3 regions of the Streptomyces sp. NBC_01537 genome follow, and region 1 is predicted to be linked to each of the others. Evidence: riboswitches for the same ligand, from Rfam matches in the RefSeq annotation. Region 1 holds a riboswitch; each other region holds the start of a gene.
What was found. Region 1 has a riboswitch for cyclic di-AMP ahead of OG607_RS17450 (NlpC/P60 family protein). Riboswitches for the same ligand answer to the same signal wherever they lie in the genome.
Positions count from the first base shown of each region.

Region 2: linked by a shared signal. The riboswitch ahead of OG607_RS19865 (M23 family metallopeptidase) and the one ahead of OG607_RS17450 (NlpC/P60 family protein) in region 1 are both predicted to bind cyclic di-AMP.
Region 3: linked by a shared signal. The riboswitch ahead of OG607_RS27965 (transglycosylase family protein) and the one ahead of OG607_RS17450 (NlpC/P60 family protein) in region 1 are both predicted to bind cyclic di-AMP.

Region 1 covers NZ_CP109392.1:3,827,099-3,830,364, forward strand. Annotated here, with positions in the region: gene pcrA (DNA helicase PcrA) at 1-1,628, opposite strand, end outside; cyclic di-AMP (ydaO/yuaA leader) riboswitch at 1,803-1,969, shown strand; gene OG607_RS17450 (NlpC/P60 family protein) at 1,979-3,067, shown strand; gene OG607_RS17455 (hypothetical protein) at 3,076-3,266, opposite strand, start outside.
Region 2 covers NZ_CP109392.1:4,310,404-4,313,669, forward strand. Annotated here, with positions in the region: gene OG607_RS19855 (DUF6227 family protein) at 1-171, shown strand, start outside; gene OG607_RS19860 (hypothetical protein) at 294-569, shown strand; gene OG607_RS19865 (M23 family metallopeptidase) at 648-1,865, opposite strand; cyclic di-AMP (ydaO/yuaA leader) riboswitch at 1,877-2,028, opposite strand; gene OG607_RS19870 (extracellular solute-binding protein) at 2,247-3,266, opposite strand, start outside.
Region 3 covers NZ_CP109392.1:6,058,488-6,061,753, reverse strand. Annotated here, with positions in the region: gene eno (phosphopyruvate hydratase) at 1-732, opposite strand, end outside; partial or broken gene OG607_RS27965 (transglycosylase family protein) at 855-1,205, opposite strand; cyclic di-AMP (ydaO/yuaA leader) riboswitch at 1,209-1,370, opposite strand; gene OG607_RS27960 (transglycosylase family protein) at 1,602-2,432, opposite strand; gene OG607_RS27955 (cytochrome P450) at 2,669-3,266, opposite strand, start outside.

The DNA.
Region 1 (3,266 bases):
CGCAGCTCCTCCAGCAGGTCGTTGAAGCGCCGGACGGCGTTCGTGGACCGCGCGGCCATGCCGTACGCCTCGTCGACCCGCCGCAGGGCGGCGGCGAAGGAGATCTTCTCCCGCAGCGCCAGCGCGTCGAGCATCGCCTCGGCGCGGTCGCCGATGCCGCGCTTGGGCACGTTCAGGATGCGCCGCAGCGGGACGGTGTCCTCGGGGTTGGCGAGCACCCGCAGGTACGCGAGGACGTCGCGGACCTCCTTGCGCTCGTAGAAGCGGACGCCGCCGACGACCTTGTAGGGCAGGCCGACGCGGATGAAGATCTCCTCGAAGACCCGGGACTGGGCGTTGGTGCGGTAGAAGACCGCGACATCACCGGGCCGGGCGTCGCCCGCGTCCGTCAGCCGGTCGATCTCCTCGGCGATGTACTGCGCCTCGTCGTGCTCCTGGTCAGCGACGTAGCCGGTGATGACGGGGCCGTCCCCGGCCTCGGTCCACAGGTTCTTGGGCCGCCGCGACGCGTTCCGCTCGATGACGGCGTTCGCGGCCGTCAGGATCGTCTGCGTGGAGCGGTAGTTCTGCTCCAGCAGGATCGTGCGGGCCTGTGGATAGTCCTCCTCGAACTGGAGGATGTTGCGGATGGTGGCGCCGCGGAAGGCGTAGATGGACTGGTCCGCGTCACCGACCACGCACAGCTCGGCGGGGTGGTCCTCGGGCCCGCCCGGCCCGACCAGCTCGCGCACCAGGGTGTACTGGGCGTGGTTGGTGTCCTGGTACTCGTCGACGAGGACGTGCCGGAAGCGCCGCCGGTAGTGCTCGGCCACGTCCGGGAAGGCCTGGAGCAGGTTGACGGTGGTCATGATGATGTCGTCGAAGTCCAGCGCGTTGGCCTCGCGCAGCCGCGACTGGTAGAGGACGTACGCCTCGGCGAGCTTCTTCTCGAAGGGGTTCTCCGCCTGGGCGACGAAGGTCTCCTCGTCGACCAGCTCGTTCTTGAGGTTGGAGACCTTGGCGCTGAAGGACTTCGGCGGGTACTGCTTCGGGTCCAGGTCCAGATCCCGGCAGACCAGGGCCATCAGCCGCTTGGAGTCGGCGCCGTCGTAGATCGAGAAGCTGGAGGTGAAGCCGAGCCGCTTGCTCTCCCGGCGCAGGATCCGTACGCAGGCGCTGTGGAAGGTCAGCACCCACATCGCGTTCGCGCGGGGGCCGATCAGCTGCTCGACGCGCTCCTTCATCTCGCCGGCGGCCTTGTTGGTGAAGGTGATCGCCAGGATCTCGCCCGGGTGCACATGCCGGGTCGCCAGCAGGTGCGCGATCCGGTGCGTCAGGACGCGGGTCTTGCCGGAGCCGGCGCCCGCGACGATGAGCAGCGGCCCGCCCGCGTGCTCGACGGCGGCACGCTGCTGCTCGTTCAGCCCGTCGAGCAGCGCGGCGGCGTCGATGACCGGCCGGTGGGCGCCGTCCCGGTAGTACGCGTCCCGGTCCACGGGCGCGTCGAAACGGCCCCCGAACAGGTCGTCCGGGATCCGCTCCGGGGCGTGGTCCCCCGCATGGTCCCCGGCGTGGTCCTCGGGCGGCGGAGGGGGGCCGTCGGAAGGCTCGAAGTCGGCCAGGAAGCTGTCGTCAAAGAGGCTGCTCATCGCCTCCCGAGTCTAGGCCGTGGGACTGACAGCCCCTGCCCGAACCTGTGCGTACATTAAAAGTCACGAATTGGTTTCGGGACAAACCGAACATCAGTCTTCCCAAGCGCCACTTCCGTTGATTACGGTTCCGCATCAGGCGGCCCGCCCTCCCGGCGGCGACCGTGCCGTCACGGGCCGCCTCCGCTGAGTCCGGCGCGAGCCGGAGCCGGGGACCCACGCACGACGACCTTGGGGTGAATCGGTCCGCACGTCCGTCAGACACGGGCGCCACGACCGTAGGGCGACTTCCGAAGCCCGAACCCGACAGCTAACCCGGTAAGCGGTCGACGGAAGAAGGAGCGGCCGCCTTGGCGACGCACCGCAAGCCCCGTACCGGCATACTCACCGCCCCCGGCCCCAGAGCGGCCGTGGGGCTCACGACCGCCGCACTGGCGACGGTCACCCTCTTCGGCGAGAGCGCGAGCGCGGCCCCGTCCGCCGGCAGCACCACGGCCTCCATCAAGCAGGTGCAGGCCCGGGTGAACAAGCTGTACGAGCAGGCCGAGGTCGCCACCGAGAAGTACAACGCCGCCAAGGACAAGGCCGACAAGCAGCGCACCACCGCCGACCAGCTGCTGGACGAGGTCGCCCGCAAGACCGCCAAGCTCAACGCCACCCGCGACACCCTGGGCGAGTACGCCGCCGCCCAGTACCGCAGCGGCGGCCTGGACACCACCACGACGTACCTGCTGGCCAACGACCCGCAGCAGCTCCTGGACAACGCCCACGTGATGGACCGGATGTCCGGCCGCACCGAGGCCGCCCTGGAGACCTTCCGTACGCAGACGATCGAGATCGCCCAGGAGCGCGCCAAGGCCGTCGAGAGCCTGACGAAGCTGGACGACGCCCAGCAGGAGCTCAACAAGGAGAAGAAGGCGGTCCAGCAGAAGCTGACCACCGCGCAGAAGCTCCTCAACACCCTCACCGCCAAGGAGAAGGCCCGGCTCGCGGCCATCCAGAAGGCGGCGGACGCCGCGGCCGCGGCGAAGGCCTCTGCCAGTAGCAGCTCGTCCTCCTCGTCGAGCTCGTCCAGCTCGACGACCACCAGCACCAAGGCCGCCAAGGCCATCGCCTTCGCCCGCGCCCAGCTCGGCAAGCCGTACGTCTACGGCGCCACCGGCCCGAACTCCTACGACTGCTCAGGCCTCACCCAGGCCTCCTGGGCAGCCGCCGGCGTCTCCATCCCCCGCGTGGCCGCCGCCCAGTACAGCTACGGCACCAAGATCAGCGCCTCCGAGCTCCAGCCGGGCGACCTGGTCTTCTTCTACTCCGGCATCAGCCACGTCGGCCTCTACATCGGCGGCGGCCAGATGATCCACGCCCCGCACACGGGCACCGTCGTCAAGATCGCCCCGATCAGCGAGATGCCCATTGCGGGCTACGCCCGCATGGCGTAACCCAGGCCCTACGTCCACAGCACCGCGATGAAGATGTTGGCGACGGTCAAGGCACCCACCGTGCCGAAGACCGCCGCCGGCTGGCGCTCCTCGTCGCGCTTGACGTAGACGAGGCCGAGGATCACCACCAGGACGGCCAGCTTCACACCGATCTTGATGTTGTTGACCGGCTGGTCGTCCGCCTGGTTCAGGCCGACCA
Region 2 (3,266 bases), 480 kb from region 1:
GGCTGGACGCTGTACGAGCACGCGTTCCTGCTGGCGACCGGTGAGGAGGTCAGCCTGTGGGAGATCGAGCACACGATCAATCCCGAGGGGCGGCCGGTGTGCGAGGTCTACGAGGACGAGCGGGTCGCGTGCGACACGGCCGACGGGCGGCTTGAGGGGTTACAGGGCTGACGCAGGCATGGCGGGGTGCTTCCGCACGCCCGGTGGCTCCCATTGCGGGAGGGGCCGGGCTCGCGCAGATTGGTACGTAGGGGTGTAAATACGTACGTAGATGTGCGAACGGAGGCCGCCTAATGGCGATCCTGGTGGAGATCGAGTTCCCGGGTGCGACCGCTCTGCAGTACGAGGAGGTACGCAAGCTGGCCGGGGTCGGCGACGGCAAGCCGCCGGGCGCGATCTCGCATGTGGCGATAGCGGGGGACGACGGGCTGCGGATCGTGGATCTGTGGGAGACGGAGGCCGACCTGAAGGCGTTCCTGGAGGTCGTTCTGCCGCTGACCCAGCAGGTCGGGATCCAGCAGCCGGCCGAGCAGCGGAGGATCTCGCCGGTTTACAACTACGTGGTGTAGCCCTCGGCCCCCGGAGGCCCCCAAACCGAAGGCCCTGCTGTCGGGGGTGTCAGCAGGGCCTTCGGGGCTTCTCGGGGCTCAGACCTGCAGGCCCTTGGCGCGCAGCCACGGCAGCGGGTCGATGGGGTCGCCGCCGCCGGGGCGGACCTCGAGGTGGAGGTGGGGGCCGGTGGTGTTGCCGGTGGAGCCGACGCGGCCGATGGTGTCGCCGGTGGAGACCTTGCCCGAGGTGACGGTCATCGAGGAGAGGTGGCAGAACCACAGCTCGGTGCCGTCGTCGAGGGTGAGGATGATGCGGTAGCCGTACGAGCCGGCCCAGCCGGCGGAGGTGATGGTGCCGCCGTGAATGGCCTTGACGGGGGTGCCTGTGGGGGCGGCGAAGTCCTGGCCGGTGTGGGTGGACGACCACAGGGAGCTGGACTCGCCGAAGCCGGCGGTGAGGGTGTAGGACGCGACCGGCTTGACGTACTGCTTGGCCAGGACGGCGAGGCGGGCGGCCTCGGCCTTCTTCTTGGCGGCAGCGGCGGCGGCCTTGTGGGCGGCGGCCTGGGCGCGGACCTTCTCGGCGGCGACGGACTTGGCTTCCGCGACGGCGGCCGCGTTGTCGGCGGCGTACTTCTGTGCGGAGGCCTGGTCGAGGATGCGGGTGCGCAGGGCTTCGCCCGCGTCGATGCCGAGGTTGTCGGCCGGGTCGGCGGCCGGCGTCTCGTCGGCGCTCACCAGCGCTCCGATGCCGGGGACGCTCGACACGTCGGGCAGGTCCGGCAGTGAGACGGCGAGCGGGTTGTGGCCCTCCGCCGTAGCCACGCCGCTGCCGACGCCGAGGGCGGCGACCGCCGCGACACCGAAGACGGCGGACCCGCGGCGGCGGCCGAACAGGCCCGGCTTGGCGACCTTGTGGCGGCCGCGCGGAGGGGCGGTCGACTCACGGGTGGGGTTCCAGGTCTCGTACGGCGTCTCGGACGGCTCGCCCGGCTCGTACGGCGCTTGGTACGACTCGGCCTGCTCGTGGGGCTCGGGGGCCTCGTCCTTGGCGGCTGCTTCCGCGGCCAGTTCGTCGGCCATCAGCCCGGCGGCCGCGGCCGCCTCGCGCAGCTCGGCCCAGCCGGCTGACATGTTCCACTCGGCGGTGTCCCAACCGTCGACGGCGTTCTTGGTGGGTGCGGCCTGTTCGGTCGCGGGGGGCGTCCAGCCGGCCGCCATGTTCCACTCGGCGGTGTCCCATTCGACGTACTGGTGCTGCTGGTCCTGGTGCTGCTGGGCCCCGGGTATTAGGGCAGGGTTGTTCGACGCCACGCGTGCGTTGTCCTTTCCTTCCTTCTCGCCTACCGGGTTAGCTGACGGGTTCGGAGCAGGAAGGTCTCCTACGGAGGCCGCCTCGTTGCCGCGAGGCTGCCCCTGATTCACCCCAAGTGGTGGTTCCCCGGTTCCCGCGGACGGGATTCGGCAATGCCGCGCGGTGCTGTCTGTTCGACGGCGGGACGACCGCGCTGCGTTATCGAACGTTAATAGAGGCGCGGGTGAATTCCAAGCCCGTTCAGGGAGTTCACAGCAGGAATCTATGCGGATGGAACGGGTGTATGGGGGCAAAGGTTTGCGACTGCTGTGACCGGAGGGAGATGTGAGTATGCGTCAGATGTTATGGGGGGCTTACGCACGGTCACCCGCCGTGACGATTCAGCGACCGCCCAGCGCTCTGGCCAGCCGTTCCTGGAGTCGGTGCGCGGTCGCGTCGACTCCCGGGTCGTGGGTGGCGAGCATGCGATGTACCTCACGTTGGACAAGTCGGGTGAAGGTGACGTAGTGGGCGGTAGCGGGTCGAGCGCGGGCCTCGCGCAGGGCGCACCACAGGAGGGTGGTGTAGCCGGGGCGCTCCCCCTCGTGGGATGGGGAGGCGGACGGCTCGGAGCCCTTGCGGACCGGGCGGTCGTAGTACCAGGCGGCCGGGTTGGCGGGGGTGCAGGCGGAGTCCTCGACGCCGTACGCGGAGCGGCGGGCGGGCGCGAAGCCCGCCTGGAGGAGCTCGCGTTGGCTTGAGCGGCTGGTGAGGAAGCGGATCAGCTCGGCGGCGTCGTCCGGGCGGGTGCTGGTCGCCGAGACGCCCAGGCTCTGGCCGCCGAGGGCCGCCACGCCGGGGAGGCGGGCGACGCCGAAGCGGGTGAGCGGGGAGGAGGGGTCGAGGGCGGCGTCGAGGCGGTTGTACGCGTACGGCCAGCTGCGCATCAGGACGCTGGCCCCCTGGGTGAACTGGGCGAGGGAGACGGATTCGTCGGCTTCGAGGGAGGCGGGGTTGAGGTAGTTGGCGGTGGTGAGGCGGTTGAGCTCGTCCAGGCCCTTGCGGAGGTCGTCCTCGGTGCCGGTGTAGCGGCCCTCGCCGTCGACGAGGTTCACGTCGGCGGTCCAGAAGGCTTCGAGGGTGTTGACGGTGAGGCCCTCGTAGGCGGCGAGCTGGGTTGTGTACGTGTTGTGGGAGAGCGGGCGGACGGCGGCGAGCAGGTCGCCGACGGAGTGGTAGGCGGCCAGGTCGGAGGGGCGGGTGCCGGACTTGAGGAGGTCGTCGGTGCGGTAGTAGAGGAGGCCGACGTCGGTGTTGAAGGGGACGGCGTAAGTGCGGCCGTTGCGGCGGCCGGCGGCCGCCGCCTGGGGGAGGAAGTCGTCGTCGGGCAGGGCAGACGCGGGGAGCGGGCGGATGAGGCC
Region 3 (3,266 bases), 2.2 Mb from region 1:
GGCGACGTCGAGCGCGAGCGCGATGTCCTGGCCGGGGGTGTAGCCGGCCTTCTTGATGGCCTCGACGATGAGGTCGAGAGCGGCGCGGTTGGAGTCGAGGTTGGGGGCGAAGCCGCCCTCGTCGCCCAGGCCGGTGGACAGGCCGCGCTCCTTCAGGACCGCCTTGAGGGTGTGGTAGACCTCGGCGCCCCAGCGCAGGGCCTCGGAGAAGGACTCCGCGCCGATCGGGGCGATCATGAACTCCTGGATGTCGACGTTGGAGTCGGCGTGGGAGCCACCGTTGAGGATGTTCATCATCGGGACGGGCAGGACGTGCGCGTTCGGACCACCGAGGTAGCGGAACAGCGGCAGGTCGGAGGCCTCCGACGCGGCGTGGGCCACGGCCAGCGAGACGCCGAGGATGGCGTTGGCGCCGAGGGAGGACTTGTCGGGGGTGGCGTCCAGGTCGAACATGGCCTGGTCGATGAGGCGCTGCTCGGTGGCGTCGTAGCCGACCAGCTCCGGGCCGATCTGCTCGATGACGGCGAGGACGGCCTTCTCCACGCCCTTGCCGAGGTAACGGCTCTTGTCACCGTCGCGGAGCTCGAGGGCCTCGAAGGCGCCCGTGGAGGCGCCGGACGGAACGGCGGCACGACCGGTGCTGCCGTCGTCGAGGCCGACCTCGACCTCGACGGTGGGGTTGCCTCGCGAGTCGAGGATTTCCCGGGCTACGACGACGTCGATGGACGGCACGTGAGTCTCCTTCTGGATGTCTCTTCTTTTTCGTGCTGAGCCTAACCGACGCGAAAAGCGCGGACCGGGCACGCTCAAGGGATGAGCGCGCCCGGTCCGGGAGACCCGGGGGATCGGGATCAGAGGTTCTTGCCGCACACGGGCCAGGCGCCCTTGCCCTGGACGGCCAGGACCTTCTCGGCGATCGCTATCTGCTGGGACTTGGTGGCCAGGTCGGCGCGGGCGGCGTACTTGGTGCCGCCGAAGGCGGCCCAGGTGGACTTGGTGAACTGCAGGCCACCGTAGAAGCCGTTGCCCGTGTTGATGCTCCAGTTGCCGGTGGACTCGCACATCGCGACCCGGTTCCACGCGGAGGTGGTGGCGGCCGAGGCGGTCGTGGCGGTCATCAGCGGCACCGCGACGGCGGTGGTGGCGATGGCGCCGAGAACGGCGAGACGGACGGACTTGGAGGCGTTGGAGACACGACGAAGCATTGCTTGGTTCCTCACCGACGCCTGCGAGGTCAGCTGTCGGGTTCGGGCCGGATGAGTGCCCGGCAACGCCGCATGCGCAGCGCTGCTTAACCCCTAGCCATGCGCGTCATGCGCATGGCGGCGAACCTTTGGGTCCCCCGCTCCTGCCTACGGCGCTTTCGCGTCGACTGTTCCCGTCGGTCGGCGGCAGGATTCGGCGTACTGACCGGCGGGGCCCGCGGCGGCGAGCGATGACGACCGTAAACAGACCGGGGCCGTCGGGACAATCCCCCCAAGATCGGCACTCAACGACCTTTTCCCACCCGGGAATTTCACAGAATTCCAGGTGAGAGTGGGTGAAAGGGTGCTGAACGGACACTGTGGAACCAAAGCCCCGGGAGAGGCTTGTCACAGGGGCTAGCCCACCGTCAGATACTGTCCGGAGCGGATCACACTCGGATCGTCACCGATGACCGCCTTGTTGGCCTCGTACAGCGCGCGCCATCCGCCGGCCACGTTCTCCTCGGCGGCGATGTCGCACAGCGTGTCGCCCGCTTCGACGCGGTAGCGCTTGGCGTCCGCGGTGGAGGTCGCCGACTTGGTCGTCACGGTGGTGCGGGTGAGCTCACCCCAGGCCGCTCTCGCCTGAGCCACCTGCTGGGTCGCGCCTGTTGCGGCGGACGAAGCGGAGGTCTCCGTCCCGTCCGGCTTGGCGTGCCGGCCCTGGCTCCTGGCCGGAGCGGAGGAGGACGCCGAGGTGGAAGGCGATGCGGACTCGCTGGACTCGGTGGACGACGGGCTCGGGGAAGCGGTGTCGTCGGCGGTGGAGTCCGTGGTCCCGTCGGTCGCGTCGTCGGTGGAGGTGTCGGTGCCGGTGTCGGTTGCGGTGTCCGACGGCTCGTCGGTGACGTCATCCAGTCCGAGCGCGGCCGTCAGGCCGGAGCTGTCGGCGCAGGTCGGCCACGCGTCCGGACCGAGCTCGTCGAGCATCGTCTCGGCGACGGCTATCTGCTCGTTCTGGCTGGCGAGGTCCGGGCGCTCCGCGTAGTCGTCGCCGCCGTAGTTGTCCCAGGACTCCTGGACGATCTGCAGTCCGCCGTAGAAGCCGTTGCCGGTGTTGGAGCTCCATATGCCGCCGCTCTCGCACAGCGCGACGGCGTTCCAGACCGTCGTGCTCACCTTGGCGGTGTCGGTGGCGGTGGAATCGGCGGCCTGCGCGCCGCTCGCAGCGAAGAGTGGGAGTGCCATCCCTGCCCCGGTCGCCGCGACAGCCACCATTGCGGTGGGCGCCTGGCGCGGTCTGCGGTGACGGCCGTTCCCGGACTTCAGCATGCGATCGCCTTTCTCGGAGTTACGAAGATTGCGACGACGGCCGAACGTAGTCGCGTTGGCCATGGCATCACAAGTCGATGTATCGGAGATCACGCCGAGATCACGGTATTGACGCAGTGTCAGTTTCCGTATCACCGCTGCTCAAGCTGTGGTTACCGCTCAGGAGCAAAACCGACGGGAAGAGTTCGCAGTCCACGCATGATCAGACCGCCCCGCCAGCGCAGCTCGGACGGTTCGACGGCCAGTGCCAAATCGGGCAATCGGGTCAGTAGCGTCGCAAGCGCGGCTTGGGCCTCAAGGCGGGCCAGCGGCGCGCCGAGGCAGTAGTGGATGCCGTGTCCGTAACCGAGGTGCTGGTTGTCGCGGCGGGTGAGATCCAGGGCGTCCGGGCTCTCGAAGCGGGCCGGATCACGGTCGGCGGCGGCCAGGACGACCAGGACCGGGTCGCCGGTCGCGATCGCCCGGCCGCCGATCGTCAGCGGCTCGGTCGCGAAGCGCCAGGTCGCCAGCTCCACCGGGCCGTCGTAGCGCAGCAGTTCCTCGACGGCGGTCGCGAGCAGCGCGGTGTCCCCCTCGGCCAGGGCCAGTTGGAGGGCGGCGCGCTGCTCGGGGTGCCGGAGCAGCGTGTACATGCCGTTGCCGATGAGGTTGACGGTGGTCTCGAATCCGGCGAACAGCAGGATGAAGGCCATCGCCGCCGCCTCGTTCTCGGTGAGGTGCTCGCCATGGTCGCTGGCCTTGATCAGGCCG